One region of the Peribacillus sp. Hz7 genome, then DNA from elsewhere that is predicted to be linked to it. Evidence: riboswitches for the same ligand, from Rfam matches in the RefSeq annotation. Region 1 holds a riboswitch; each other region holds the start of a gene.
What was found. Region 1 has a riboswitch for cyclic di-AMP ahead of ACE199_RS07930 (TrkH family potassium uptake protein). Riboswitches for the same ligand answer to the same signal wherever they lie in the genome.

Region 1 (7,714 bases):
CAAAGAGAGGATATGCAGGTATATAGTGAAAAGAAGTTAACGGAGCTTTATAAATATTCGGTTGATAATGGTTTTACGGATATTTGGTTGCCGAAGAGGATTATAGTATAGATATTAAAGAAAATTAAAATGAACTTTAATTTAGGAGTACATAATGAACGTTACAAAAAAACTAATTGTTAATTCTCAAAAAGGAAATTTATTAAATGAGCTTACAAAAGCGATTGATGAGTGTGAGCGATTTTATTTTAGTGTAGCTTTTATCAATTTTAGTGGACTTCAACTATTATTAGATGCATTTAAGGAAGCAGAGAAAAAAGAGGTAAAAGGGCAAATCATTACTTCTACGTATCTCAATTTCACTGAAGGTAAAGCGCTTAAGAAAATTAAGAACTTTAATAATATTGATTTAAAGGTATTTGTTACAGATAAAGAGATTGGATTTCATACGAAAGCTTATATATTTGAATTTAAGGATTATTATAAGGTGATTATTGGTTCGTCTAATATTACTCAAAGCGCTCTTAAGAGTAATATTGAATGGAATGTAGAGCTGATTACGAAGGACGATGCATTGTTTATTCAAGATGTTTTAAAGGAGTATGATTATCTTTGGAATAGTAGCGTAGAAGCGGATGATGAGTTTATTCGGAGATATGAAGAATTTATACAAAGCTTATCTGCTTTTCAACCGAAGAAACAGATGATTTATGAAAACGCGGAATATATCGTTCCAAACAGAATGCAAAAACAAGCTGTGGAAAATTTAGAACGAATTCGCTCGTTTGGTGAAAAGAAAGCGTTAGTTGTGGCAGCGACTGGTACGGGTAAAACGTATATGTCAGCCTTTGATGTAAAGAGTTACAATCCAAAAAGAGTCCTGTTTATTGTACATAGGGAAGAAATATTAAAGAAGGCAAAAGAGACCTTTGAGAAATTAATTCCAAATAGAGGGCTTACATTCGGTTTGCTTACTGGTAATCATAAGCAAGGTCATGCCGATTATGTATTTGCGACGATTCAAACCATATCTAAGTGTTACCTTGAATTTAAGCAAGAGGAATTTGATTATTTAATTATTGATGAGGCTCATCATGCAACAAGCCCAAGCTATCAATCTGTTTTAGACTATTTTCAACCGAAGTTCACTTTGGGAATGACTGCGACTCCTGAGCGTAGTGATCATTCTAATGTATTCGATTTATTTGATAATAATGTGGCACTAGAAGTTCGCTTACATGAAGCTTTAGAGGATGATTTAGTAATACCCTTTCATTATTTTGGAATTACAGATATTGAAGGTATTGATTTAAGTGACGTTAATATAGATGATGTAGCTGAAATTACAAAGAGGTTAAAAGTCAATGAGCGCGTAGATTATATTATTAGCCAAATGAATTTTTATGGTCATGATGGGAAGAAGAGAAAAGCTTTGGGCTTCTGTGCTTCTATAGAACATGCTAAATATATGGCTGAAGAATTTAATAACCGAGGATATAAAAGTGTATGCTTATTTGGTGGAGATTCAGTAGATCAACGCGCTTATTATGTAAATAAATTAGAAGACGATCAGGATGAACTACAATGTATCTTTACGGTGGATATTTTTAACGAAGGTGTAGATATTCCTTCTGTAAATACAGTGTTAATGCTAAGACCAACAAATTCTCCGATTGTATTTATTCAACAATTAGGACGGGGACTTAGAAAACATGATAGTAAGACTTTTTTAACAGTGCTTGATTTTATCGGCAACCATAATAAGACGTTCTTGATTGCTATCGCACTAAATGGAAGTAGATACTATGACAAAGAAAGCTTGAAAGTTGCTATTGCTACTAAATTTGCGAATATTCCTGGAAGTACACATATTCAAATGGATAAGATTGCCCAGGAAAGAATTTTGGAGCAAATTGATAAAGAAAACTTTAAATCATTAAAATATTTAAAGGAAGAGTATTTTGAATTCAAGAAACTGAATTCGGGAAAAACACCGTACTTTTTAATGGATTATATGAAGTATGATGGGGCTCCTGACCCTATTAAATATATTGATTTAAAGAAAACTTACTTAGAATTTGTTGCCTCAGTAGAGAAAGAGGATGAGTTGAAAAAATTACTCGAAAATGAATTATTTGAAGGAGTACTAAAAGAACTATCAAGTAAGTTACCAATTAAAAGGATTTATGAATTTGTTATTGCTAAATATTTATTAGAACATCAGGAAATTTCTCTCACAACGGCTAGAAGCGAAATTTTGAAGCTTGTTCAAGACATTCAAGAAGATAGTGTGGTACATGCTTTTGAATGTTTAAATCAAGATTATTATGATAGCGGTCAGCTAAAACGTAATCTTAAATTATTCACGTATAGTAATGGGAAGCTAGAGAAGACACAAGCACTCATAAATGTACTTGAGAACGAAGAGTACAGAATGTATATCGAAGACTTATTAAATTACGGCATTTCACGTTATAAAAAAGAATTTAAAGAAAAAGACTATGGTTTACCACATTTTAAATTGTATGAGCAATATCAAATGGCAGATGCTGCTTTACTATCTAATTATCGAAAAAGTCATAGTTCCTTTAGGGGATCAGGTTTATTGTCGAACGAAAATGACTATTTCTTATTTATTGATTTGCATAAGGAAGCAGATATCAAAGAAAGCATTAATTATCAAGATGAATTCATTAATGAGCGATTCTTTCAATGGCAAACCCCAAACAGTACAGCACAAAGTTCTGAACGAGGGAAGAATATTATATATAATAAAGCTCGAAATATTAATTTACATTTGTTTATCAGAAAGTATAAACAAATTGATGGGAAAACGGAGCCTTACATTTATATTGGCAAAGGGAATACCGTGTCATTTGAAGGAGAAAAGCCCATCACAGTAAAAATAGAGTTGGAACATGAAGTACCTGCAAACTTGTATAAAGAGTTTACAATCAGAGTTTAAACAAAAAATAGTCTTCTCAGAAGAGAGGACTATTTTTTTATTATTAATTCCTCCACCGCCGGAACATCCGCAGGAGCCCATTTAAGCGAGCTTAAGTTCTCGCGTTTCAGCCAAATCAGTTTTGAATGCTCTTTTGGAATAGGTGTGCCTTCTACAATTGTACATTTCATGCAAATTAACGTAATGATAAACGTATCATATTCATGCGTATTTTCATTAAATACATCATTCGCTTTAATGTTGCACCCTAGTTCCTCAGCTATTTCTCTTTCGATAGCAGAATAAAGGTCTTCTCCTTGTTCTACTTTTCCACCTGGGAATTCCCACATGTTAGGAAGGCTCATATCAGGCGACCTTAGAGCGCAAAGAATTTCATTTTCATTATTTTCAATAACAGCTGCTACTACTTTGACAACTTTTTTCATACGAATCCTCCTCGGGTTAAAAATAACATCCTTATCATATCATTTTTAGTTGTTAGTAGTTTAGAGAGAAATTATCTTTAGAAAAGTGCCACTGTTTGCTTAGAGGGAATTGCACAACGTGATTAGAACGAGGATAGGTTTTTAAACAAACGACAATATAAAGAATAATATTTCTCATATAAATAGTTCAACTTTTCTGAAGGAGGGGAATCTACATGAGTGTAGAACATTGTGCCACTATTGAAAAGTATGAAGTGGAATATAAAGGGGATAAGTTTGTCGTACTAGAGGTGTTTAGGACTGGGTGGTCTGGAGATACGCAAATCATTGATGAGGAAGGAAACGAGATAGATGATGCGTTATCAAATGCTGTGTATGAATATTTCATGGAGATGAAAAGTTTAATCTAAATATGTTTTTCTGCTTAAATACACCTTAAAACGAATCCCTTAATACAATAGGTAATAAGAAGAATGATACTTAAGATTGGAATGAGGGATAGTATGATACAAATATCGGGGATGAATGTTCAACAAAGTAGTATGTGGCCGTCTGGTAGTATTGAAAGGGTAATTGTTCAACAAATGAATGAACATCCGGTCGTTTATTCGTATCAGTCTCTCGATGAGTTATCGTTTGAACTCAAATTACGCAAAAACATCATAGTAAGTGCAAGAGCCATGAATCAAGGGTATGCTCAGTTCCAACCCTTTTCCCATTCTCGTTGTAATCCCGAATACTGGTATTTGACAAATGCCGGCGGATTCCAGCTGAAGCCTGGTGTAGTGCCATCTGATGCGATTCAAGACATTTACAACAACAGTTCGCTGTATGCGTTTGAATGTGCCACGGCAAAGGTAATTATCTATTATCATGCCGTTTTAAACAGTCTGGGCGAATATGTATTTAATCAGATATTCCAAGACCTCTATTTATACAGCTGGCATGCTGATCCTGAACTCGGTATACAACTGATTAATACGGATTATTTCTTACCCGGAGATGTTGTTTATTTTAATAATCCAGAATTTCATCCAGAAACCCCTTGGTGGAGAGGAGAAAATGCGGTTGTTCTCGAAGACGGTGCATATTTTGCACATGGAGTAGGAATAGGGACTGCTGAACAAATGATTGAAGCGCTAAATAAAGCGAGAATACCAGGGAGTACTCAATCAGCCTACCTGACAAATTCAGTCGTAAGACCCTCTTTTAAACATTTAGCGAAATTTTCGACGCTGCCACGAAATGATATGGCTTATAAAATCCAACATGTCGTCATACACCATAACGAAAGTTCGATTTCAGGTGATCGGTATCGGTTCTATTTCCATTACAAATGATTAGATTTCATTTTAAATCTACTAATATAATCTTTTTATAAATTATTGAATATCTAAAAACATCTAGAAATATCACGAGAAACAGTGTTTTAGTGTTGTTTTTGGCCAATAATGAACGTATATGGTTTATTTTGGCCATTTTTTGTCTATTTAAGGGATTTACAATAGGGAGATGACAGGCGTAGAATAATCGCATTAAATCACAAATTTTATATCGGCCTAATCTCAGAATCATTTGAGAACGGAGGACCCATTATTTTGGGGTTAATTCTGCTATTGCAGAAGGGATGAGAAACTCTTTCGCCATCCTACCCGTCAGCTAACTTCGTCGGCTAAAGCGAAAGGGGGTATAAGACCGCCTTAATTCAGGATGCTTTTTTGTTGTGTTTAAAACAAAATGGCAGCCTGATATATTTGTAGGTCTTTTTATTATGCCTATAATTAAAGGCTTCTTTGGAAACATATATGTATAGCCTGCTAGGCGTTAAATAGAGCAACGAATACTAAAGGCTTGTTCAATAAGTATACATTGGTCTTTTTCTATGTTCAGCCCATCTTTATCTTAATAACTATGGGACAAATATTTAGATACAATAATGGAAAAAGTAAACTGGATACTAAATTTTTTATGAGGTCAGTTAGGAGATCACGATGAAAAAAATAAAAGAGGTTAATCCTCCAAAAGCCCTTGTATTAGGTTTTGCAACGGTCATCCTTATCGGAGCCTTTTTATTGACTCTTCCCATTGCCACTGAGGATGGAAAAGGTCTCTCATTTTTAAATGCTTTATTTACCGCTACATCTGCTACATGTGTAACAGGGCTTGTCGTTGTAGATACTGGGGACACCTTTTCTTTATTCGGTGAATTGGTCATTTTATCGCTCATTCAAGTCGGCGGATTAGGGTTTATGACATTTGCAACTTTTTTATTTTTGCTGTTAGGTAAAAAAATTTCTTTAAAAGAAAGGCTGCTACTAAAGGAGGCTTTCAATAATGTATCCTTTGCAGGAATTGTCAGGTTAGTCAAAAGAATTTTGATATTTACTGCAGTGATTGAACTTGTCGGCGGCATCATTTTATCGATTCGTTTTTCTTACGATATGCCAATAGGTAAAGCCATCTATTTTGGATTTTTTCATGCTATATCTAACTTTAATAATGCTGGTTTTGATTTAATGGGAGAATTTCGGGGTCTAACTCCTTATGTAGATGATCCTATTGTCGTCTTAACCGTATGCGCTCTCATCACACTTGGTGGATTAGGATTTATTGTGATGAACGAACTATATGAATACCGTGATACTCGCCGCTTATCTGTGCATACGAAGGTAGTATTACTGGCAACCGTCATTCTAACAGTAGGGGCAACCCTGTTAATCTTCATGTTTGAATATGGAAATGATAAAACATTAGGCCCTTTATCTGAAACTGGAAAAGTATTGGGTGCATTGTATCAAGCGGTTACTCCAAGGACGGCAGGTTCTAATACATTACCAATTGGAGATTTAACACATTCTACTTTGTTCCTCATCATTTTTCTTATGTTTATTGGAGCAGGTTCAGGATCCACAGCTGGAGGAATTAAAATAACGACCTTTGCTGTTTTAGTAGCTACCGTATGGTCTCAAATTAAAGGGAAAGAAGACGTTGTCTTATTTAGGCGCAGAATTGTGACTGAAACGATATTAAAAGCACTGACCGTTGCTTTGTGTGGATTGAGCATTGTTGTATTCATGACTATGGCGCTTAGCATTACAGAACCCGGTCACGATTTTATGATGTATTTATTTGAAGCTACTTCTGCGTTTGGTACAGTGGGACTGTCTATGGGATTAACTCCAGAGCTATCTTCTGTGGGGCGTATACTTATCATTTTCACGATGTTTGCAGGAAGATTAGGTCCTTTAACAGTTGCTTTTGCTATTACAAAGAGACGTAAATCAGATACTTTCCGTCATATTAAAGGAAATATAATGATCGGTTAATTAAATTCAGGGAGTGTAGATGGAAATGGCTATAAAACAATATGCTGTGATTGGTTTAGGGAGATTTGGAACAAGTGTAGCTCGAAGACTATATGAGGCTGGACAAGAGGTGCTAGGAATTGATGCAAATGAGGAACGAGTCGAAGATGCTGAATTATTCGTTACTCATGCAGTAGTCGCTGATACGACAGAAGCGAAGGCACTTACATCTATTGGAATAAGCAATTTTGATTGTGTAATCGTAGCCATTGGAAATGATATGCAATCCAGCATTTTAACGGTTTCTCTGCTTAAAGAGCTAGGGGTTAAAAAAGTCATTGCAAAGGCTCTTGGAAAGCGACATGGGCAGGTTTTAGACAAAGTAGGGGCTGATTGGATTATCTATCCTGAGAGAGACATGGGAGAACGTGTGGCCAATCAGCTCCTGTCACCCAATATGTTGAACTATATTGAGTTATCAAAAGAACACAGTATAGAGGAGATTATGATTCCTTCCAAAATGGCTGAAAAAAGTTTGCGTGACCTTGACATTCGTGCCCAATATAATGTCAGTGTTATTGCTATCGTTAGAGAAGGAGATATTATTATTTCTCCTTCTCCCGATCGTATTATTCACAAGGAAGATTTATTAGTGATGATTGGGAAGAGAGAAGATATTGCTAAATTTGCGAATATAGGACAATAAGCGAACAGTGCCGGGCACTGTTCGCTAAAATAGAGGTTGATACATATTATTCATGTATGGTATGTATCAATCTCTTATTTCTTTTCCATAATAGTGCCTTCGTTGAAAATCGTTATGGAAGTAAAGTACCAGTTAATTTAATAAATATCTCCTTTCAAATGAACAATAATAAAACTAGATGTCAAAAAGTAAAACGGTGTAAAGAATGGGAAAAAAGAAAAAACGTTTCAATAAGAACTCAATTCCTTTTTGGTTGTTAGCAGTTATTCACTTAGGTATGTTTTTGCTAGTGTTAAAACGTAAAAAACAAAAG
Region 2 (7,714 bases), on a different contig from region 1:
TGAAATGGTGTCGTCAATCCACCACTCCCGAATCCAGCTCGACTAGGAGGAGGCGATTACCGTATGGCCGAGCGCACACAGAAAAACGCTGCCTCTCAATCAAGCAGCGTTTTTCATTTACCCTTTATTCTGTTTCATCCATTTCCTCATCTTTATTAAAATGCAAGAAATGGTTAATTATTCTTAAAACATATTACTTTCATCCTTCTTACGAGTCCACTTCATGACTGGCGAGTCTTCATTTTTCAGCTCAGTTTTATTTTCCCAATCGTCACTTTCTGAGCCATCCGCTTTTATTTCCTCCAAGTCAGCTATTAACCATTTTTTACTCTTTTCATCATACTTCATCTTATATGTTCGAACAGTTTTATAAGAAATATCTTCAAAACCTTCCATGTCTCGAACTTTCATTTTATTTTTGTAGGAAACAAGTGCTGTAACTTCTGCAAGCCACTCATCATTAAAACGATTAATATCTAAATCATCAAGGTTCACAACCACTCCTAAATATTGCATCTGAATTTCATCAACATACTCTTTATAAAATTCAAAATCATATTTGGCAAATGCCGTAACCTCTCTTACTTCATCTGTGACATTTGTAAAATGTTTCGTTTCATAATTGTTTGTCTGAAAAACGATTAAGTCATTATTAAATACATCTAGTGCGGCTAACACATTTTGTTGAACGCCTTTATCCTTTTGAGCCAAATCACTATCGTCTACAAGCAGGCTGACCTGCTTGCTGCCGCCCCACACTTCTACTTTTCTTTTCTCTAAAAAAGTGCCAAGTGTATTTTTTACAGTTAATCGTACATCATACGCACCTGGAAGAAGTGGACCGTACAATTCTTCTTCACTCTTTATAAGAGAGTCTTTCGTTTTATCGACGGAAAGAGTAACTTGATCTTCTTCACTTAGCCCAGTTACCTTTATATATCCCGTTTTTACCTTCAGTTTGTAGTCAGTAAATAATCCGAAGCGTTTTCCGTCTTCCACTAGACTAATCTGCTGATTTGTCATGTTGTATTCTTGCTTCTCCAATTGCTCCTCTAAGCTATCCTTAATTACTTGATAACTATTATAATTAGCATTTAGATAAGTAACGAATGCTTTAAGCGATGACTCATCTATTTCTGCCTTCTTATTATCTACTAAGAGTATATCCTTTAGCTGTTCCGGCTTCTTTTGATCAACCGCCTGCTCAAACGCTTCGACAACTTGTTTAGGTCGATTATTCTGCTGGATCAACACAACCGTAATAATGGTGAGCATAACCACCGCTGGTATAGCAAGTAACCATATTTTCTTCACATTATTCACGGCTCCTTAATAACTTGATCCTTTTACAAATACAGTGTCTAAACTTTCGCCATACTTATCAACTGCTTCAATCGTCCATTTTCCATCCTTTTTCGTTAAGGACACTTCCACTGGGTCGCTAAGTTCGTTTACCTCAAGAGCATTTAAAATTTTAGGCAATTTTGAAAGTACATATTTATCAATTTCTTGTGAATCATAACTTCCTGTATTCTCTCTAAATTCACGCTCATACTCATAAACATCTTCATATAATGTTTTTAATGACGGTGTAGAAACCTCTACTTCAACGATTGCCTTATCATTAGCATTTGCAATAGTACTAGCATTCACCTCAGCCTTTTCCGCTAAGATATCACGGTATGTTGCATATAGCTTTTCAATGTCTGTGTCATCTAACTTCTTATCAAACACCTTGTTTATTTCCATTTCAAATGCTTCTTGTGCGGATTCTTGCAATACTGGTTTATCAGCCGATACAAGTTGCTCATAATCTGGATTTTCCTTATTGTAATAGATTTGATTCACGTAAGCCTTCAATGCTTTCGCTGGATCTTGCAGCGTTTCATAGCTAGCGGCATACTTCTTCGTATCAAGCTTTAATACTAACTCTTCTGACTCCTCTTCGGGATCATCGAATAGTGGATTTAAGCCAATTTCATACTCTTTATCCTTTGTTACTTCAAATATCGCTAATACAGTTTTTGACTTTCCTGCACCAATACTCCCGCCCGTATCAATATCCAAGCCTATATCGCGATTATAAAGTTCTGGATTAATATTGATTTGCTGCTCACCATCATATAACTTAATCCCATCATACCCTGATAATCGCATTGGAGAATCTGATAAATTTTTGACTTTTAAATTAATAGCCATCATAGCTAAGTTCTCATTTTCAGAAACCCCATCATCACTCTCTGAAACAATATAACTAGCGCTTTCAATAGAAGCCTCCAACCCTTTACTCTTTTCAGTTGAAGCCTTTTCACCCGAATCTGAACATGCAGATAAAAGGAAAATAAATACTGATACAACGGAGAATAATACCCATTTTTTCAAAAAAAGAACCCCTTCCTAAACTAGACTATAATATGTACCATTTCTTCTCACATATTAAATCTACCTAAATCCCCCCTTCCAAAACAGGATATTTATCCCTAATAAAAAGGAAAAATAAACCTATTGGACTAGGCTTAATGATTCAAAGCCTTGATATACAGGGAATAGATAGCAAATATTTTTTTGGTTTATTATATAAATAAAGGAAAATAATTCATTTTTACTAGTTTTTGAATATACTTACATAAGCGCTATAACATACCATTTTCTTATTTTTATTAATTATTATACAAATAATAGAACTTTTGATTTAGCTCACCCTATATCTTCCATACACTGATTTCCATCTATTAATCTTCCGAATATTACTATACAAATAGAAACAAGCAGCGAAAACATTCACTGCTTGTTTCTATTTGTATATTTTTCATACGGTCCATATATCTTCACTAGGATATTGGATACTCACTTTTTTGTTGTTATCAGCAAATAGACGAGGGTAAGCGGACCTACTTTACCAAATTCCCTGACTCCTACAATGATTCATTTTTCGACAATAAAGAAGTCAGCGATTATTCCCCTATAGACAGATTTACTATGCCAAAAGCTGAGACAACTGTTCAGCCCCGACAAGCATAAGATGAGAGGCAGCATGACGCAGTTTGCCACAGAGCATAACCGCTTATGACCTCGAGGAGCTAGGAGCCGCAGCTATAATGAGGGAATTCCCTCATCTCCCTTTTTTCTTCTCACAAGCTTGAGGTGGGGAGCTTACTTCCATTAGGTGTGGGATAAAACGGTTTAATACAAGCGTTTCAGTAAGCATTCATTTCAAATGTATATTGCTTGTTACACGCCTTGGGCCTCTAATTTTGCAATATCTTTATTATGTCCAATCACAATTAATGTATCTCCTTGCCGAATTTGTTCTTCAGCAAGCGGAGCCACATTAATATCTTTTCCACGTTGAATACCAATAATATTGCAATGGTATTTTGCACGAATATCCAAATCCATTAATGATTTTTTATCAATTTTATGTGACGCCACAATTTCCACGATGCTATACTCCTCAGATAATTGAATATAATCAATAATTTTTTCGGAAGCGATATGATGAGCAATTCGCTGCGCCATATCTCTTTCTGGATGGATAACTCGATCCACTCCGACCTTTTCTAGAACTTTATGATGATACATATTTTGAGCTTTTGCCCAAACTTGAGGAATGCCCATTTCCTTTAGAAGTAAACATGTTAAAATACTTGCTTCAATATCATCACCTAAAGAGACGAAAGCGACATCAAAGTTTCTTACACCTAAGGACTTTAAACTCATCTCATCCAACCCATTAGCTACGACGGCATGGGTAGCAAAGGCTGCATATTCATCTATTTTACTTTCATCTTTATCGATAGCCATGACTTCCACTCCAATCGAATGGAATTCCTTGACTAAGCTCCCTCCAAATCTTCCTAAACCAAATACAACAAACTGTTTTTTCATCTCGTTCTTCCCCTTTTATTACAATCTCTTTATATAGAAAGCACAAAAAAGACCACAGAGGATTCCCCCGTGGTCGAATGCATTTTTTCGATCACCAGTATCACTTCCTCTCTCTTCACGCTTCCGGAGTTAGCTGTCGGATTCGGACCATGAGAGTAGCCCTACCTTCTTCATAAAGGATTCACCCCAAGCGACGAAAACACCGCCACAAAATTGGTTCCCCCGTTCCATAAAGGATTCAGCGAATAAAGAAATATGGTTTTACATGAAAGTAATATTACTCCTTCAAAATTAAGTTGTAAAGAACATTTGAGAGCATTCACCTTATAGAACGACAAAATATAGATTTTTCACTTTTTGAAAGCCCAAAAATCCAAAATGTAAGATTTTATAACATATAATTAGTGATAGTAACTAAAATATCCACTTCGATTTGTTCGTTTTTGCTAATGACAAATGAACTACAACACAATAAAATAAGTATTATATCACATATTATGTAATATAATATAACATTTATAAACATAAACAAATAATGTGATTTTTCAGGAGGGGAAAATATTGAGCACAAATCCAAACGAAGTCGTTTCATTCAAAGGTGTTAGTAAAGTGTACAATACGGGCATCATTGCATTAAGTCAATTTGACTTAATGATTACAGAAGGCGAGTTTATTAGTTTTTTAGGTCCATCGGGTTGCGGCAAGTCCACTGCGCTAAGGATGGTAGCTGGGTTGAGTGAAGCCACTAGCGGCCATGTCCAAGTTTTCGGTAAAACACCTAAGGAGATTATTCAAGGAACAAACGATATCGCCTTCGTTTTTCAAGATGCAAATTTACTTCCTTGGCGAACTGTGCTTGATAATGTATTATTGCCGCTTGAATTAAGAGGATCTACTAAGAAAAGCCATAAGGAGTACGCAATAGAGGTATTAGAGATGGTCGGTTTAAAAGATTACTTAGATGCCTATCCTAGAGAACTATCAGGCGGGATGAAAATGAGAGTTTCAATCGCCCGTGCTTTAGCGGCAAAACCAAAAATGTTATTAATGGATGAACCCTTTGCCGCTCTCGATGAAATCACACGCCAAACATTGCAGATTGACCTCCTTAATATATGGCAAAAAGAAAAAACTACTATTCTATTTGTTACCCACAACGTATATGAAGCTGTATTTTTATCCTCACGAATCGCAGTCATGTCTTCTCGTCCCGGGAAATTATCATCCATTATTAACGTCAATCTCCCCTTTCCAAGAACACTCCAAGTAAGAACAGACAAAACATTTACAGACTATGTAGATATAGCTGCCCACAGTCTCGAAAATAGCTCAATAAGAAGGGAGTTAGGATAAGATGTCCACACAATCAGTAGCAACGAAAAAAACAAAAATGGTTTCGCATTTCCCTCAAAGTAATACAGGGAAAATTTGGACTAAATTTAAAGGTGTTTATCTCGGTCCAATCATTGCTTTAATTGCCTTCCTCTCTCTATGGCAATTGATTCCTTCTTTATTGGGGATCAAACCATTTATTCTTCCGAAACCTACAGATGTCTTACACGCTGCACTAACGGATTGGCACTTATTATGGCCAGCCATTCAAATTACAGTTATTGAATCGATTATTGGATTTTTACTCAGTGCGACTATCGGTATTTTCGTTTCTATTTTATTAGCAAGCTCGAAAGTGTTAGAAATTAGCATCTATCCATACGCCATTATTTTGCAAACCATTCCTGTTGTTGCCGTTGCACCGATTATTGTTATTTGGTTTGGCGCCGGTTTCAATGCCATTGTAATCATTTCGTTTTTAATTGGTTTTTTCCCAGTTATTTCGAATACATTAATGGGACTGAATTCAGTCGATAAAAATATGGGAGAACTCTTTACACTATATAATGCATCAAAATGGAAGAAAATATGGAAACTTCGCATTCCATTTGCAATGCCTTATATTATGGCAGGATTAAAAGTATCTTGTACTTTATCGATTGTCGGAGCTATTGTTGGAGAATATGTAGCAGGAATCGGTGGAGGTAAAGGTGGCTTAGGCTATGCCATTACAGTAGCCGCCATCCAATTAAAAACTCCATATTTGTTTGCCTGCGGAATAGCTGCGGCATTATTAGGGATTGGCTTTTACCTTCTCGTTAGCCTGATAGCTCACTTAATGTTGCGATCTTGGCATGAGTCAGCGATGAAGGTTGAAAAATAAAGCGAAATTCATTACGAATTAAAGGAGGAAGAAAAGGTGAAAAAATTCAATCTACTATTTTTAGGAATTATCTTTCTAGTTTTCCTGACTGCCTGCAGCGATGAGGAAGCTAGTACTAGTGAGGAAGAGAACAAAACGGATGATAAAGCTGTTGAACATGTTAAATTAGTATTAAACTGGTTTCCAAAGGCACAGCATGGCGGTGTATATGCCGCACAAGAAGACGGGATTTTCAAAGAAAATGGATTGAATGTAACCATTGAGCCAGGTGGTCCACAAGTATCTTCTGTTCAAATGATTGCATCAGGCAGCGCGGAGTTTGGTCTTGCACACGCAGATCAATTAGTTATTGCTAAAAATCAAGGAATTGATTTAGTCGCTGTAGCAGCTGCGATGCAGGGAAGTCCACAAGTATTTATGTTCCATAAAGGGCATGGAATTAAAGACTTCACAGACCTAAATGGAAGAAAAGTATATGTTCAACCTGGAATTACATATTGGGACTTTTTAAAATCTAAATACGATTTAAGTAAAGTAGAAGAGTTAGCGTACAACGGGCAGCATACGAACTTTGTAAATGAAAAAGATTCTGTTACCCAAGCATTTGCCACATCCGAGCCTTTCTTTTTAGAAAAAGAAGGAATCGAAACAGAAACAAAGCTGATTGCTGACGCGGGTTACGATCCTTATAATGTTGTATTATTTGTAACAAAAGAATATTTAGAGAAGAATGAAGAAACGGTTCAAAACTTTGTTACTTCATTTGTAGAAGGATGGAATTCTTATAAAACGTCTTCTGAGTCTATTAATAAAGTCATTCAGAATGATAATCCAGACATCGCCTTAGATGCTTTAGCCTTTGAAACCGAATCTCAAGAAGAATTTGTGTACGGCAAATATGCATCTGAACACGGTGTCGGCTATATGACAGAAGAAAGATGGGCTACACTTATTCAACAGCTGCATGATTTAGACTTATTGGAAAAGCCATTCGAAGCGAATGAAATCTTTACAACAAAATACTTACCTGAAAAATAAACTTCTCATAAGTAAGACTAGAAAACCACGCCTCTGGATTGCTGTTTAGCCAGAGGCTTAGTTTTACTTTCATAAAACAGATTCTCATTCATTCAGAAATTTTGCAATGGACTGAAAAACTTGTTCATTAATCGGAATCGGCAATGTTAGAAAACCATGAACAAGTCCACTGTATCGGGTAAGCTGTACGGGAACTCCACTTTCCTGGAGTCGAGTAGCATAAGCCTCCCCTTCATCTCGGATAGGATCGTATTGCGCTGTAATCACGAAAGTTTTCGGTAAACCACTTAAATCTTGCGCTCGTATAGGAGAAGCATATATATTACCTGCATCCTCTTCCGTTTCAATATAGTGATCCCAAAAACTTTTTGTTACGCTGCTAGTCAATATAGGAGCTTGTGCATTTTCTCGAATTGACTCATAAGGAGATTGTTCAATAGAGCGTAAAGCATCTGTCGCAGGGTATATTAATATTTGCCGCCAAATCGATGGTCCTCCGCAGTTTTTAAACAATAAGGTAACCGCTGCACTTAAGTTTCCTCCTGCACTGTCTCCCCCAACAGCAATTCGATT
Region 3 (7,714 bases), on a different contig from region 1:
CCATTATGGAGGAGTTTTTAAGAGGCTCTTTAAAACCGCAAGCTAGTATGACCGGAGAGTATGTGCTGAATTATACAAATGACTTGGCGAACTCTATCAAGAAAGAAGCACGTGGAGTAGCGGATCAATTTTTAGCAGATTTATTAGCTGCTATGAAGAAGAAAGCGGATAATAAATTACGTCAGCTATCTACTGAACTTGAGCAGTATGCTGATTTTGAAAGAGCATTAAATGCTTCCGCCGCCTTAGGTGATAAAGTAACAAAAGAACAAAAAGAGCTGCAAGATATTGCACATGCAACTTCTGATGTATTCGACAATCTAGCTGTTGACACATTAGTGAATCAATGGCTAGAAGAGGAACGAAATGTGAATGTGAAGATGATGGAAATAGGAAATCACGAAGTACGTGATGGAGCTGGTGCTTCTATTCTTGCAGAAATGGAAGCAAGTGCTGGTACAGACGTGAAGGAAGCATCGGTTGTTAAAGGCGATTTACGCGGAAAAGAAAAACTTCTTGAAACGGCAACAAGTTTACAAGAAGCCGCTGAGCTGATTCAGCCTTTAAAAGGATTCCAATCTTTATACAAAGAATTGACAGACAAAGCCAGTCGCCTAGAGCAGCAAACATTTACCGTTGCTTTATTCGGGGCTTTTAGTGCAGGGAAATCCTCCTTCGCTAATGCGTTAATGGGCGAAAAAGTATTGCCTGTTTCACCGAATCCGACGACAGCTGCTATCAATAAAATTATGGCGTCAAATGCGGAGCATTCACACGGTACTGCAACTGTTCAATTAAAAACAGAAGCGATGTTACTCGAAGACGTATCACTTGCGCTAAATGCTTTTGGAAAGCAAGCAAAAACACTGGATGAAGCGTATCAATTTGCGGGTGAGATTGTTGCGAAAGCAGATGAACAGGAAACAGGTAAAACGTATCTTTCTTTCTTAAGAGCGTTTCATCAAGGGTTACCTCCTTACAAAGAGCAGCTTGGTACAGTTATTACAGTAGATTTAGATGGCTTTAAAAGCTTTGCGGCTGAGGAATCGAAGTCTTGTCTTGTTGATTTAATTGAACTGTATTATGATTGCGCCATGACGAAGCAAGGAATGGTATTAGTTGATACACCGGGAGCCGATTCCATTAATGCTCGTCATACAGGAGCGGCCTTTGAATATATTAAAAATTCGGATGCCATTTTATTTGTGACGTATTATAATCATCCATTCTCGAAAGCGGACCGTGAGTTTTTAATTCAGCTTGGTCGTGTTAAAGATTCCTTTGCGATGGATAAAATGTTCTTTATCGTTAATGCGGTAGATTTGGCGGAAACGACAGAAGAATTAGAGGACGTAATCGAATATGTGAAAGACCAATTAAATGGCTTTGGTATTCGCTTCCCGAAATTATTCCCGTTAACGAGTAAAGGGGCGCTTTCAGAAAAGCTTGAGCCAGGTTCCTTCCATCACGCATTCTTGCCGAATAGTGGAATTAGTACGTTCCAATCACGTTTCGATGACTTTATTGAACATGATTTAACGGACCTTGCGATTGAGTCAGCAGAAGCGGCTGTCATTCGCGCAGAAGAACTATTAGCGGATGTAATTGCTGCTTCTAAACAAGATGAGCAAGCGAAATTGCGTGCATTAGAAACGTTGAACGAGGAAAGCCAAGCGATTGCTGACATACTTGCGGTGATTCCGAGCGAAGCAGAGAAAAAACGATTGAAAAAAGAAGTGGATGAACTAACTTTCTATAGTAAGCAGCGTGTCTTTTTACGTTTTACGGATTTCTTTAAAGAATCCTTTAACCCAGCTGTTATTAAAGACGATGGGCAGGACTTAAAGGTTGTATTGAAGCAAGCGCTACAAAGTTTACTAGAATCATTAGGCTTTGACCTTTCCCAGGAAATGAGAGCGACGGCTTTGCGTTCAGAAGTATTCGTTAATAAGCTATTAAAAGAAAAGCAAGTGTCACTGTTACAGCAAATTCAAGATGTTAGAAAGACCATTTCTTTGCAGTCTTATGAAGCGGCAGGACGGGATATTCCTGAATTCAAGCGGGCTTTTGAAGACCTAACAGAAGCGGAATTCAAAAAAGAGTTAGCTCTTTTTAAGAATCCAAAAGCCTTCTTTGAAAAAAATGAAAAAGTGCATATGAGCAATGGTATTCAAGCGCGTTTAGATCAGCCGGCTCTTGATTATGTACAATTCCAAGGTGGACGTATGTTTGAAGCCTACACAGCGATGCTTGAAGAAGAACTAGCTGCCATTCAACAAGCTTATCAACGAGAAATTGCTGATATCTTTGCTGGTTTACGTTCTGCTTTAGAAGAAAAAGTGGATATTCCGTACTATGAAGAAGTATTGACGAAAATGAAAAGAAAGCATTCTTAATGAAAGAAGCAGACTTACTAAAATAAGTAAGTCTGCTTTTTACTTTTTTGTTTGAAAGGGTGATTCTACCTCTCTTCTCACAATGATACTAAAATAAAAATATCAATAGATTAATTCTTCCTAATTTCACGTTCATTTAATGGTTGGACAGGACGGTGATTATCTGGGAAGATTTGACGAAATGCCTCAATTTGTTCTTTAGACATTTCAATTGGCTGCTCTAATACAATCCAATTAACGTTTTCAGAACAGGGGGGAGTTGTTAATGAGCCATTATATTTAAATGATTGTTGATCCTTTGGAAGAATATCCATTAAGTTTATCGGATTAGCTAGTTTCTTCGCTTCAGTTGTTTTTTCTTGAGGGAGAGCTTTCCAGGCCTGTTCAAGAACCTCATTTGCTTTGCCTTCCTTAATCATTAGCCCTACTACGGCTAATTGATTCTTGGCATCTTTATGTACGAGATGTAATTCCATATCAAAATTTTGTCCATTAAATTGATGTTCGCTTGGTGTATGAAAATGAAATTGAGCTAATGTATACGTATTACCGTTTAGAACAATGAAGTTATCTGATGTTACAGGATTCCCTTGAATAGTATGTCCATTGTTTTCTAGGGAAAATTCAGAGGGGATGTAGTTGATTTCTAGCTTTTCAAGTTGTTTATCTGCTTTAATTTGGGATGTCTCAACATTGATAGGGGATTGTTCCTTCCCATTTATACATGCAGAGTTTAGAGGATCTAACTCACCCCAATGTTCTGGTCCTGTTTCCCCTTTGTAAGACCAATCCGTTTCAGGGTGTATAGTCGTTGACGTTTCTGCGGATTCTTCTCTTCGAAGCTTCTCTTCCTTAGTTGCTTCGGTTACTCCTGAAGAACAACCAGCTAATGATAGATAAATAAAAGTTGTTAACAGGGTGAAGTTTAATTTACGATCTTTCATTTTGAACCTCCTTATTCTATTTTTATGTAATAATTTATAACACTAGTCACTAAATTAATATAATTTATACATATTTTCAACTAATATTTTGAAAAATAGGGATTCTTGACTAGTAGTTTTTTTGAAAGGCTGTGTTAAATAATATTGTTGATCAAACGAGTAGGAGCCAAAAATGAACAGTATCCTATAACAAACTCTTTTTAAAAAGTAACTATACTAATAAAAATCATGATAAAATAAGTACACATCATAGTTGAGGTGGTAGTATGTTAGGAAATGAAAACGAACAGCGTCCAACTTTTCTACTTGTAGACGGGATGGCGCTTTTATTTAGAGCTTTTTATGGAACGGCAGTTACGGGACAGTTTATGATTAATTCAAAAGGTGTACCGACGAATGCAGTGCAAGGATTTTTAAAGCATATGCTAACGGCAACTAATCATTTTAAGCCAAGCCATGTGGCGGTTTGTTGGGATATGGGCAGTCATACGTTTCGAAATGAACTGTTTGATGGGTATAAGGCAAATCGTTCGGATGCACCAGTGGAGATGATTCCACAGTTTGATTTAGCGAAGGAAGCAGTTCAAGCTTTTGATATTCCGAATATTGGACTAGCTGGTTTTGAAGCGGATGATTGTATTGGAACGATTGCGAAAGCGTCAGCGAAGGATAGTCGTGTAGGTATTTTAACGGGAGATCAAGATATGTTGCAATTGTTAGATGAGCATATTTCTGTTGTGTTATTGAAAAAAGGCTTTGGTAATTATGATGTGCATAATCCTCATAGTTTTTATGAATGGAAAGGGATTAAGCCGAGGCAAATGATTGATTTAAAAGCGTTAATGGGCGATACAGCAGATAACTATCCAGGTGTAAAAGGAATTGGGGAAAAAACAGCGTTAAAATTATTAACGGAGTATGAAAGTATCGAAGGCATTTTAGAAAATTTATCTTCATTAACGAAGGGGCAGCGGACGAAAATTGAAGCAGAGCTTGAGATGCTTCATTTATCCCGAAAGCTTGCTGAAATTAAATGTGATGTACCAATTTCTTGCTCGCTTGATGAGGCGTATTTTCAATATGATGACGAAAAGGTACGGTATATGCTAGAGACGCATGAATTTCGATCGGTTTTACGTATGTTATAAGAGGGCAGGAGCTTCGGAACAGAAGCTCCTATTTTTTGTATTATTGATCATATATGTAAAATGATGTAGTAAGAGAAGAATATTATATATTGTTTATCATTAAACATTTAGGAGGGAAGACAATAGTATTATAGAAATATAGGAAGTATAGGTCATAATAAAATTTTTATTTACTTTTCGAATTCACAGCAGTATGCTAATCACAGTTTCATATTTCTAAATCGCTGAAACCGTTTGGTGCGGGGGAACCATTATTAGAATTGTTTAACAATTCAAGGGGTGAATCCTTTCAAGGTAGGGCTACTCAAAGGTCCGAATCCGACAGCTAACCTCGTAAGCGTTATATGAGAAGGAAGGTGGAGCTTGTGAGACAAAAAAATTGATGTCTACAGGTCTATTTAACTTTGACTTGTAGGCATTTTTGCGTTTTTTTCAAGATTTTTTATTTAACGGGGTAATATACAATTACTATTTATGTTTGGTGGTGATTCTTAGTGATGGCTTCTATAAAAAGATTTTTAATTGGTCGGCCTTTAAAATCAACGGCAGCCGGGGAACAAAAGCTTAACAAAACAAAAGCTTTGGCTATATTATCTTCTGATGCTTTGTCTTCTGTTGCATATGGTCCCGAACAAATATTGCTTGTGCTAATTACAGTGGGTGTCACTGCATTTTGGTATTCAATTCCTATCGCTGTAGGAGTATTGCTTCTGTTAACGGCTTTAATTTTGTCTTATCGACAAATTATCTTTGCGTATCCTCATGGAGGGGGAGCGTATGTTGTTTCAAAGAATAATTTAGGTGTGAATGCAGGATTGATAGCTGGAGGTTCCTTATTAGTTGATTATATTTTAACTGTGGCTGTAAGTGTGTCTGCGGGGACGGATGCTATTACATCTGCTTTTCCTAGTTTGCATACACATAATGTAATGATAGCCATCCTTTTTGTAATATTTCTTACTATCCTGAACTTAAGAGGAGTAACAGAGTCGGCTTCCATATTAGCCTATCCGGTGTATTTATTCGTTTTAGCGTTATTCATTCTGATTGGTGTAGGCATATACAAAATCTTGATGGGAGAAGTTTCTTCTGACTTACGTACTTCAATTGGCACACCGGTAGCAGGAATCAGTTTATTTATCCTTCTAAGAGCATTTGCATCAGGTAGTTCTGCGTTGACAGGAGTTGAAGCAATTTCTAATGCGATTCCAAACTTTAAAGATCCAGCTCCTAATAACGCTGCCAAAACGTTAATTTTAATGGGCTCCTTACTTGCTGTGTTATTTACAGGCATTGTATTTTTAGCCTATTATTTAAGCATTGTTCCGAGTGTAGAGGTAACAGTTGTCTCGCAAATTGCTGAAGAGATATTTGGACGAAATTTCATGTATTTCTTTATTCAAGGAACAACAGCCTTAATATTAATCCTTGCTGCCAATACAGGCTATTCTGCTTTTCCTTTGCTGGCTGTCAATCTCGCAAAGGATAAGTTTATACCAAGGATGTTTACAATTAGAGGCGATCGATTAGGATATTCGAATGGAATTATCATATTAGGACTTGCTTCCATCGTCTTAATAATCGCTTTTGAAGGACATACAGAAAACCTTATCCCACTTTATGCAGTAGGAGTATTTATTCCATTTACGTTGTCTCAGACTGGAATGATGGTTAAATGGATTCGTGAAAAGCCAAAAGGATGGGTTTTTAAGTTAATCATTAACTCCATTGGTGCTGTTATTAGTTTGATTGTTACCATCATATTCTTTTTAACTAAATTTACTCAGGTTTGGCCGGTTTTAGTTTTTTTACCTATCATCATTTTCGTTTTTCATCGAATAAGAAAGCATTATGATGCAGTAGGTGAGCAGCTAAAGGTTACGTCTTGTGAACCTGCTGTACCAATCGAAGGGAATGTAATCATTGTACCTGTCGCTGGTATTACTCATGTGGTGGAAAATTCATTGAACTATGCAAAATCCCTTTCAGCAGAACAGATTATAGCTGTTTACGTTTCTTTTGAACGAGAAGATGAAAAAAAGTTTGAGGATAATTGGAAGAAATGGCAACCCGATGTGAGACTTGTAACTTTACACTCCCATTACAGAAGCATCATAGGTCCATTAACTAAATTTATTGATACCATTGAACATAAAGCGAGTGAAGCAAACTATCGGGTTACAGTCGTTATACCACAATTTATTCCAAAGAAAGGCTGGCACAATATTCTTCATAACCAATCAAGTTTACTGATTCGTACATCCTTGCTTTATCGAAGAAATGTCATTATCACGACTGTACCTTATCATTTGAAAAAGTAAAATATGTTCGAGCGGTACAATAATTGTTACTTTGGATAGAGCGAACTTATTGAATGAGTAAAGTGATAAAAAATCTTTTCCATTATAGTAGGTTTATTAAAGCTTTAAATACCACTTCATTCAGAAGTAAAGTTTATTCTGACGAAGTGGTATTTCTCGTGTTTATTATTAATTTTTATTGTATAAACGATAGGAAAAAGTCAAAATTTGCGGTAAGATGAAGGAAAAAGTGTACGGAGAAGGTGGAAGATTGGCTTGGTCGACTGAAGAGTATATTACATATTTAGAAGGAAAAGGTTTTTCTTTTGGTGAAGATATGATTGGTTTTATTTATTTTGGAAAACAGTATACGAAAGCTAGTGATTCTTTAGTTAATATTGCGATTGAACTAACATTAAAGGTGCAAAAAAAGTTCGACGGCAGCTTTTATGTATCTTTGCTTGAAACTTTAACAAAAAATCATATTTCTACAAAACGAGAAGCAGAAAAGTTTGCTCGTGAACAAGGCTTATTTCAATAAAATCGGACTCCCTCAATGGAAGTCCGGTTTTATTTTTCTTTTTTTAGCAGGCAGTTCGGCAATAACCATCCCAAACAAAATACATACACAGCCAGCGATTGAAGCGACTGTTAATTTTTCATCAATCCATAGATAGGATGTGAGAGCGGCAAATACCGGCTCAGTCGCAAAAATTAACGCAACTCGTGTTGGAGATGTGTAGGCTTGGAAATGCGTTTGCGCCAAAAATGCCAATGCTGTAGCAAAAATAGCGGTTACAAATAAGGCGCTCCAAACTTCTGTTTGCAACATGATGGTTGGATTGACTAAGACTGAAATATCTTCACCAAAAATCGGTGCTGATATAAAGGATAAAATCGATACGGTAAACAGCTGCACTAATGTT
Region 4 (7,714 bases), on a different contig from region 1:
AATTGAAGTTACATACAAATCATTCTCACTAGAACGACCGAAAGATTGGATACGAAAATCTTTATCTCGATTTTGGATTTGCTCTGACAACAAAGGTTCATCTCCGTAATAAATAAATGTTCCTTCATCAGCGAGACCCTCGATAATTTCTAGCTTTGCACGAGCAATTTCTTCTCTTGATCCTAAATCTAACAAATGAGATTCCCCAATATTTGTAATAATTGCAACATCAGGGCGAGCTAGCTTCGAAAGAAACTCAATTTCCCCTCGATTACTCATCCCCATTTCTAAAATGGCTACTTCTGTATCCTCTGTCATCGACAAAATCGTTAGCGGTAATCCTAAATGATTATTAAAATTCCCACTTGTTTTATGTACCTTATAAGTCGTCGCTAAAAGAGCAGCGGTCATATCCTTTGTTGTCGTTTTTCCATTGCTTCCTGTAACGCCAATTACTTTCACATTCAACTGTCCACGATAAGCTCTTGCTAGTTCTTGTAATGCCACTTCTGTATCCTCTACGATAATAAGGGGGAGGTCCTTCGGTGGATTCGGGACATTTTGCTGCCATAAAGAAGCAGCAGCTCCTTGTTGAATTGCTTTCTCGACATACTTATGACCGTCGACTTGCTCTCCAAGCAGTGGAACAAACAAGTTATTCTGCTCTACTTTCCGGGAATCAATCGATACGCCAGCAACCTGAACAGACTCCCATTCCGCAATTACATTTAGGCCACCTACCATCTCATGAATCTGCTTTAACGTGCGATTTATCATATTTTTCGTTCCTCCTATAGGCTGTTTCATTATAAAACAAAGCAGAAGCCTATACATTCTAGCGCTTCTGCCTACATCCTACCTCATCTAATTAACAAATAAATAACAATAGTTATACTGTATATTTAATTTTTTGTTTCTCTTCATAACGTTCTTGCGCAAGTTGGACGAGCTTTTCAATTAAAACTGGATATTCCACCCCTGTATGCTTCCATAATAACGGGAACATACTAAATGGCGTAAAACCAGGCATTGTATTTACTTCATTAATATAGAAGTCCCCTTCTTTTGTTAAAAAGAAATCAGCACGAACCAACCCTGAACAATCTAACGATTTAAACGCTGTAATGGCCATTTTAGATAATTCTGCGTACTGCACTTCTGTTACATCACCTGGAATAACCATTGTTGACTTACCATCTGTATATTTTGCTGTATAATCATAGAAGTCTTTTCCTGAAATAATTTCTCCTGCAACCGAGCAAGCAGGATAATCATTTCCAAGCACACCAATTTCAATCTCGCGTGCTGTAACGCCTTCTTCGATAATAATTTTTCGGTCAAACTGAAACGCCTCTACGAACGCCTTCTCCAATTCCTCACGGTTAGAACACTTACTGATTCCAACACTTGAGCCTAAATTCGCCGGTTTTACGAAATTAGGATAGCCGAGTTCTGCTTCTACTTGGTTATAGACTTCTTCTCGATTCGCTTCCCATTCAGAACGAATTAACCATGTATACTTAACTTGCGGCAAGCCCGCTTGCGCAAAAATATTTTTCATAATAACTTTATCCATACCTGCCGATGACGCTAAAACACCATTACCTACATATGGTAAGTTTAATAATTCAAACATCCCTTGAACTGTACCATCTTCACCATTTGGTCCGTGCAATAGCGGGAATAAAACATCATAGCCATCTTCATTTGTTTCATTCGCTTTTTGCAAAGAAAGCGGAGCTACTTGACTTCCATTTGGAAATGCTAATTCTTCAACGTTTTCAACTGGTGCTGTCAATTGCGGCCCTTTCACCCAAGCTCCTTCTTTTGTTATGTAAATCGGATATATATCAAATTTCTCCAAATCAAGTGCTTTAATAACCGCCATTGCCGTTTGTAAGGAAACCTCATGTTCTGCAGATTTTCCACCATAAAGCAAGCCGAGTTTAGTTTTCATTTATGTGACCTCCATTATTCTTTTGACCATTATTTATTGTATCATTTCTCAACAAAAACGAACAAAGTTTTATTAAATAGAGTGCGTTACATAAATTTGTTAATTATCACTATTGTGTAACATACATATTTATCGAATGACATTCATTGCATTCTATGTCACCACACAACTAATTATATGTGAAACTTCATTCGGCAACGAAATTTATCCTACACTAAAAGAACACTAAGCCCCCGCTGATGAAAGTTTTACTTTATCATTTATTTAATACAATCGACCATTCCTTCGTTTTCCATAAAAAAGTAATATAAGCATCAGGTTCTTGCTTCTGCAGCTCATAGTAATAATCCAGCATGTCATCCATATTCGTGAAATCCCCTACTACCCATATTGGAATCTCCATTTTCACTCTCGTTTCAATAGCATGTTTAAGAGAAAAAACAACCCCTTCAGAGAGCATAGCAGACAACTCCTCAAGCATTTCCACTGGTATAATAGGTAAATCTCGTTTTTTCCTCAAACCAAACCACGTTCTATCTGTTTTTAATCCTTCAAGCTTTAAAGAAATAAGACTGCCTAACATTTTATAATACATAGGTAATGAACGATAATAAATTTTACTAAACCATCCATCGTCCTGTGATAAGTAAACAAACTGATTATGTAATTTGGAAAAGAACGGCTGTTTTAAATGATGCTTCATATGCCCAAGATAGAGCAGCTCAGCCAACTCCATTCCGCTCAATTCATCTAAACTATCCTCTTCTTGAAAGTCAATCCAACAAAACTCACCATACGTTCTCACATCTTGTTTAATAAATTTCGCTACACCTTCACTCGGTACATAATCTAAAGCAACATTTAAATTAAATTGTGTATCACCATAATCATGTTTTAACAACAAAAGATGTTGCAATGGCTTTTCTAAAGAATTAACAAACTCCCAAAAGCTCATCCCATTTGAAATCACAAAACGTTCAGAAGCTTGCACATGCATATATAAGATTTCCCTAATCTCATGCTTCATAACCCACTTCCCTCCGACCTTTCCGTGGAATTAGAGCGTTCATTTTATCAATTTTCTTACTTCTTCACAATCGCACGATATTCCGCTAACCTTGTACATTCATTTAAAGTCATACTATCATACCACTAAAGTGGAATAAACCCTTAGAGGCAGAACAAAGTTCATTCCATTTGGGAAATATCACTATATAATGGTTAAAATAAGGGATTACAGGAGTATTTTATACATAAACAGTGTAAAATTAGACACTAAAACATAGTGACAATTTGCTCATTCACAAAAAAGAAACACCATTCCAAAAGATAGGACGGTGTTTTTTTAGAATTTCTTAATCTCTCCAGGCGTTTATACCACCACTAACATTCTCAATTTGTTCGAAACCTAATTTTTTAAGTGTTTTTGCCGCACTTATACTTCTCATTCCACTATGACAAATGATAACTACCGGCTTCTTTTTATCCAACTCATTCACTCTTTGCTTTAATAAGTGAAGGGGGATGTTATTAAATTGCGGTATATGACGATCGTCATATTCAATTTCAGAACGAACGTCAATATACTGTTTTTTTACCTTTAACGATAAATTATTCGCTAAATCTTCTGTTGTAATACTCTTAACCCCTTTTGCTGGTAAAACCTTAGACAAAGCAAACACGGCTATTGTTAAAAACATGAGCAACGTGACCCAAGACATCTATTCTCCCCCGTTATATACCGACTTATGTATTTATATTTTTATCTTAGTAACCTTCCTTCTTTTTTGTCAAACAAGTCTTCTCTGTAAAGATATAGCTATAAAAAAATCCAGAGCAGCTTCACCGCTCTGGATTTTATATCATTATGACGCTTGCTTCACTTGTTCATCTGCTGCTGAAGGGTTAAATTGCCCTTCCCATTTAGAAATAACAATTGCTGCTAACGAATTTCCGATTACGTTTACAACTGTACGTCCCATATCTAGAATACGGTCAATACCCGCAATAAACGCTAAACCTTCAACTGGGATTCCAACAGTTCCAAGTGTTGCTAATAATACAACAAATGATACGCCTGGAACTCCAGCAATTCCTTTCGATGTAACCATTAACACAAGCATTAACGTAAATTGATCCACAATACTCATATCAATACCATACATTTGCGCAATAAACATAGCTGCTAATGCTTGATATAATGTTGACCCATCGAGGTTAAATGAGTAACCTGTTGGAATAACGAAAGAAGCAATATGCTTCGGACATCCCGTTTTCTCCATTTTTTCCATTATCTTAGGAAGAACGGCTTCAGAGCTTGCTGTTGAGAACGCTAAGATTAATTCTTCTTTTAAGATTTTAATCAGTTTAAAAATACTAAAGCCAGCTAATTTTGCGATAAGCCCTAATACAACTAGAACAAAGAAAATCATCGTTCCATATACAGAAAGAGCTAACTTCCCTAAAGGAATCAGGGAGGCCAAACCAAACTTAGACACTGTTACCCCAATTAATGCAAATACACCGAATGGAGCAAATTTCATAATCATATTCGTAACATAGAACATCGCCTCTGCTACTCCGTTGAAGAATTGCAGAACCGGCTTTCCTTTATCTCCAATAGCTGCAATTCCAAGCCCTAGCATAAGCGAGAAGAAAATAATCGCAAGCATGTCGCCCTCAACGATTGCTTTAATTGGATTAGTCGGGACAATATTGACGATCGTCTCAATAAAACCCGTTTCTTCCTTATGCTCTGCTGTATCGACATAACTCGAAATGTCAGTTTGTTCTAATTTATCCATATTAACACCAGCACCAGGCTGAAGAACATTCGCTGCTATAATTCCAACGATAATCGCAATCGTGGTAACGATTTCAAAGTAAAGAATCGCTTTACCACCAATTTTACCTACAGATTTCAAATCACCGACACCTGCAACAGCAACAACAATACTTGCCACAACAATCGGTATAACAATCATTTTAATCAGACGTAGAAAGATATCTCCAATTGGCTGCAAATATTCTTGAGCAGTTGTATTACCATAAAAAATAGCCCCTACAACCACACCAATCAGTAAACCAATGAAAATCTGACTAGCTAAACTTAATTTGAATTTTTTCATACATCCCTCACCTTTCGTAATAGTTTTTACAAAAAAACAGTTGTTTCGGTAAAGGAAACAAAATTGTTGATAAAAAGAAAACGCTTTCTGCAGCTGGAAACAGTTTTCCTTTTACCAAAAAAAGACACAAGCGGTGTCTTTATCATATAGATTCACATATTGTTTCCTTTAAGTCGCTTACGAGGTTAGCTGTCGGGTTAGGATTTGGAAACAAATTGCCCTTTCATTTCTGAATTCACCCCTAGCAGAAAGTTCTGCAAATTTGGGTCCCCCGCTCTAAAAAGATTAAGCGAAATAACTTCCCCACTTGAAATATTATATTAAAATTGATAATCTGTAAATATTTTTTATAGCCATATATTTATTTTTTCTGGATGAAGGCCATTTTATTCTGGATTTAACCGCTTTCTATCTATGTTATTTATTTTTAAATTATTCCCCAAATACTATCTTTAAATTATCTGAAAATAATAACTTTTCTAAATTATCCCTATTTTAGAAAATAAAAAAGATCTTCATATTTGAAGACCTTTTAATAAATAAAGACTATTTCTCCAACAACCCGACCAAGAAATAACGCCACTTCTCACGAGTTGAAAACGTGTTATACGCATCTAAGTTTACCTTTTCTGCTTGAATAGGAGTAATAAACGTTGAGTGATTTTTCGGAATTTCCCTTGGTGTAATAAGCACCGTCTCTCCCTCTGCTGGACCAGAAGCAATCTCAAGCTTTTGATTCGCTCTTAATCCCGCTGTAACATATTGTTTATTCACATATCCATTGTTTGTTAACTTAAATACAAAGAGGTTGTCCTTTCCATACACCGTTTTCTCCGGAATCGTCGGAACATCTACCGCTTCATTTGTAACGACCGTCATATCTACCTTTGAACCGAGGGCTAGCGACGATATTCCTTCTTCATCTGCTTCCATTACGACTTGAAACGGAAACATCGATTTTTGATTAAGAGAAGGTTCTGACGCTGGATAGTTTTCCACACGTCCAACTGTACCATTAATCCCTTTCTCTAAACGCGGAGATGTAATTTTAACTGGCATCCCAACTGCTGTTTTGTGTAACTGCGACTCCGAAAGAACACCTTTTACAGCTTGTTGAGTAGAGGCAATAGTCACCACTGGATTGTTAAGTGATTGATTAATCTGTTTCACAACCCCATCCACTTCTGCATCAATCGTAAGCGGCCCGCTGAGTTCATTCATCGCTGTTAATTGTGAATCCAGCCTTGTCTTTCTCTCTTCTAATTTACTTTTTTCTAATTCTTGTTTATAAATTTCTTGTTCAAGTGTGCTAATAATTAAATCAGAAGAAGCATTGCGATCCAAGCTTACACCATCTTGCACAATTTCCGAAACCGTTGAAGCAGTAGGAACTTGCGTTTTGTAATCCGTTAACTTCTTAATATATGCCTCTATTTCCGTTATCGCACCAGTTATCTCGGTAATTTCCCGCTCAACTTCCCCTTTATTTTTCTCTAAATCCTTTACTTCATACTCGAATAAAGGTGTACCCGCCGTTACCTCTTCCCCCTCTTTTACAAGAAATCGTTGAAACTCTTTACCTGATTCATCAAAGTATACTTCATATTCCTCAGCAGGGATTGTAACTCCCTTCGTCTCAAACGTTTCCGTTACGGTTGCGGCCTTGACTTTTGTCCAATCTTCCACAAAAATCGAACGCGATACTTTACTGTCCTCTTTTGTAATTAAATAGAGGTTCGTTGCCAGTAACGCACCTGAAACCACTACAGCTGAAAGTACTTTCCATCGTTTCATCTTTCTTCATCCCCTCAAACAAATACGCTCACTTTTACATAGGCCAATAATGCATTCAAAAGCCAAATTGCTATATAGCTTACAACAATAACCGCCAGCAAGGCATATGTATTTCGCTCCGTCATTTTTTTCAGATAATAATACTGTATGGCAATCACAAGCACTTGAAAAATTGTAATTTCACTAAACAAATGAATAACATATTCTTGTGAAACTAGATACTGACTGATTACTCCTAAAGAGAAAGGATTTGCATCATGATTAATATCCATATAAACAAAAAAAGGAAGGAGAAGTACTTTTTCTAACAATTGCACAATAAATATAATCATTTGGACAATTAAAATTTTTAAATACGCAATATCTGTTAAAGCCCATACAAATAGAGCAATGAGGAACAAATAAATCGTTGGATAAAGAAGTCCTGCTACAGCATTTCCTGCTAGAATAAGCAGCTTGCCCATTTCAAATTCACTTTCACCTACCCTAACGAGCTCTTTCGAAAACGACTCTGAGCCAATTCCAAGAAATCCATATAAGCAAAAAAGAAGAAGACTAGCGACATATAGAATTACAATATTTCTTCCGATATGTGTCACTGCTTCTGCATTTTGCAACTTATATCGACTTCTTTCTGGCGTAAACAAACCTTTCATTAATCTTACCTGGTAAATCATTATCTGTTCCCCCATGTGTTTGGAATATTCTTCTCTATTCTACTTCAAATTTCACCCAAAGGGCAGAATAAACCATTAAAAAACTAACTCTTTTCACCTATAACAAATACTACATTCACTATATCCTGTACAATAGAGTTATGATTGTGAACCCTAAC

Region 2: it holds a riboswitch for cyclic di-AMP, as region 1 does, so the genes downstream of both, ACE199_RS02915 (potassium channel family protein) here and ACE199_RS07930 (TrkH family potassium uptake protein) in region 1, are expected to answer to the same signal.
Region 3: it holds a riboswitch for cyclic di-AMP, as region 1 does, so the genes downstream of both, ACE199_RS04500 (APC family permease) here and ACE199_RS07930 (TrkH family potassium uptake protein) in region 1, are expected to answer to the same signal.
Region 4: it holds a riboswitch for cyclic di-AMP, as region 1 does, so the genes downstream of both, ACE199_RS21150 (cation:dicarboxylate symporter family transporter) here and ACE199_RS07930 (TrkH family potassium uptake protein) in region 1, are expected to answer to the same signal.

Annotation. Positions count from the first base shown of each region.
Region 1 covers NZ_JBHHJV010000004.1:81,745-89,458, reverse strand. The annotation lists gene ACE199_RS07955 (HNH endonuclease) at 1-111, shown strand, start outside; gene ACE199_RS07950 (DEAD/DEAH box helicase) at 155-2,965, shown strand; gene ACE199_RS07945 ((deoxy)nucleoside triphosphate pyrophosphohydrolase) at 2,995-3,390, opposite strand; gene ACE199_RS07940 (hypothetical protein) at 3,606-3,800, shown strand; gene ACE199_RS07935 (protein-glutamine gamma-glutamyltransferase) at 3,894-4,730, shown strand; cyclic di-AMP (ydaO/yuaA leader) riboswitch at 4,937-5,079, shown strand; gene ACE199_RS07930 (TrkH family potassium uptake protein) at 5,382-6,716, shown strand; gene ACE199_RS07925 (potassium channel family protein) at 6,742-7,401, shown strand; gene ACE199_RS07920 (hypothetical protein) at 7,607-7,714, shown strand, end outside.
Region 2 covers NZ_JBHHJV010000001.1:613,095-620,808, reverse strand. The annotation lists gene ACE199_RS02925 (TcaA second domain-containing protein) at 184-1,314, opposite strand; gene ACE199_RS02920 (DUF5105 domain-containing protein) at 1,330-2,382, opposite strand; gene ACE199_RS02915 (potassium channel family protein) at 3,232-3,888, opposite strand; cyclic di-AMP (ydaO/yuaA leader) riboswitch at 3,991-4,142, opposite strand; gene ACE199_RS02910 (ABC transporter ATP-binding protein) at 4,450-5,241, shown strand; gene ACE199_RS02905 (ABC transporter permease) at 5,243-6,103, shown strand; gene ACE199_RS02900 (ABC transporter substrate-binding protein) at 6,140-7,141, shown strand; gene ACE199_RS02895 (alpha/beta hydrolase) at 7,226-7,714, opposite strand, start outside.
Region 3 covers NZ_JBHHJV010000002.1:191,255-198,968, reverse strand. The annotation lists gene ACE199_RS04515 (dynamin family protein) at 1-2,396, shown strand, start outside; gene ACE199_RS04510 (carbonic anhydrase) at 2,507-3,340, opposite strand; gene ACE199_RS04505 (5'-3' exonuclease) at 3,607-4,488, shown strand; cyclic di-AMP (ydaO/yuaA leader) riboswitch at 4,701-4,844, shown strand; gene ACE199_RS04500 (APC family permease) at 4,983-6,809, shown strand; gene ACE199_RS04495 (DUF6123 family protein) at 7,060-7,329, shown strand; gene ACE199_RS04490 (DMT family transporter) at 7,342-7,714, opposite strand, start outside.
Region 4 covers NZ_JBHHJV010000028.1:12,341-20,054, reverse strand. The annotation lists gene ACE199_RS21170 (UDP-N-acetylmuramoyl-tripeptide--D-alanyl-D-alanine ligase) at 1-777, opposite strand, end outside; gene ACE199_RS21165 (D-alanine--D-alanine ligase) at 890-1,957, opposite strand; gene ACE199_RS21160 (hypothetical protein) at 2,214-2,984, opposite strand; gene ACE199_RS21155 (rhodanese-like domain-containing protein) at 3,313-3,678, opposite strand; gene ACE199_RS21150 (cation:dicarboxylate symporter family transporter) at 3,823-5,085, opposite strand; cyclic di-AMP (ydaO/yuaA leader) riboswitch at 5,245-5,387, opposite strand; gene ACE199_RS21145 (efflux RND transporter periplasmic adaptor subunit) at 5,632-6,879, opposite strand; gene ACE199_RS21140 (G protein-coupled receptor family protein) at 6,894-7,556, opposite strand.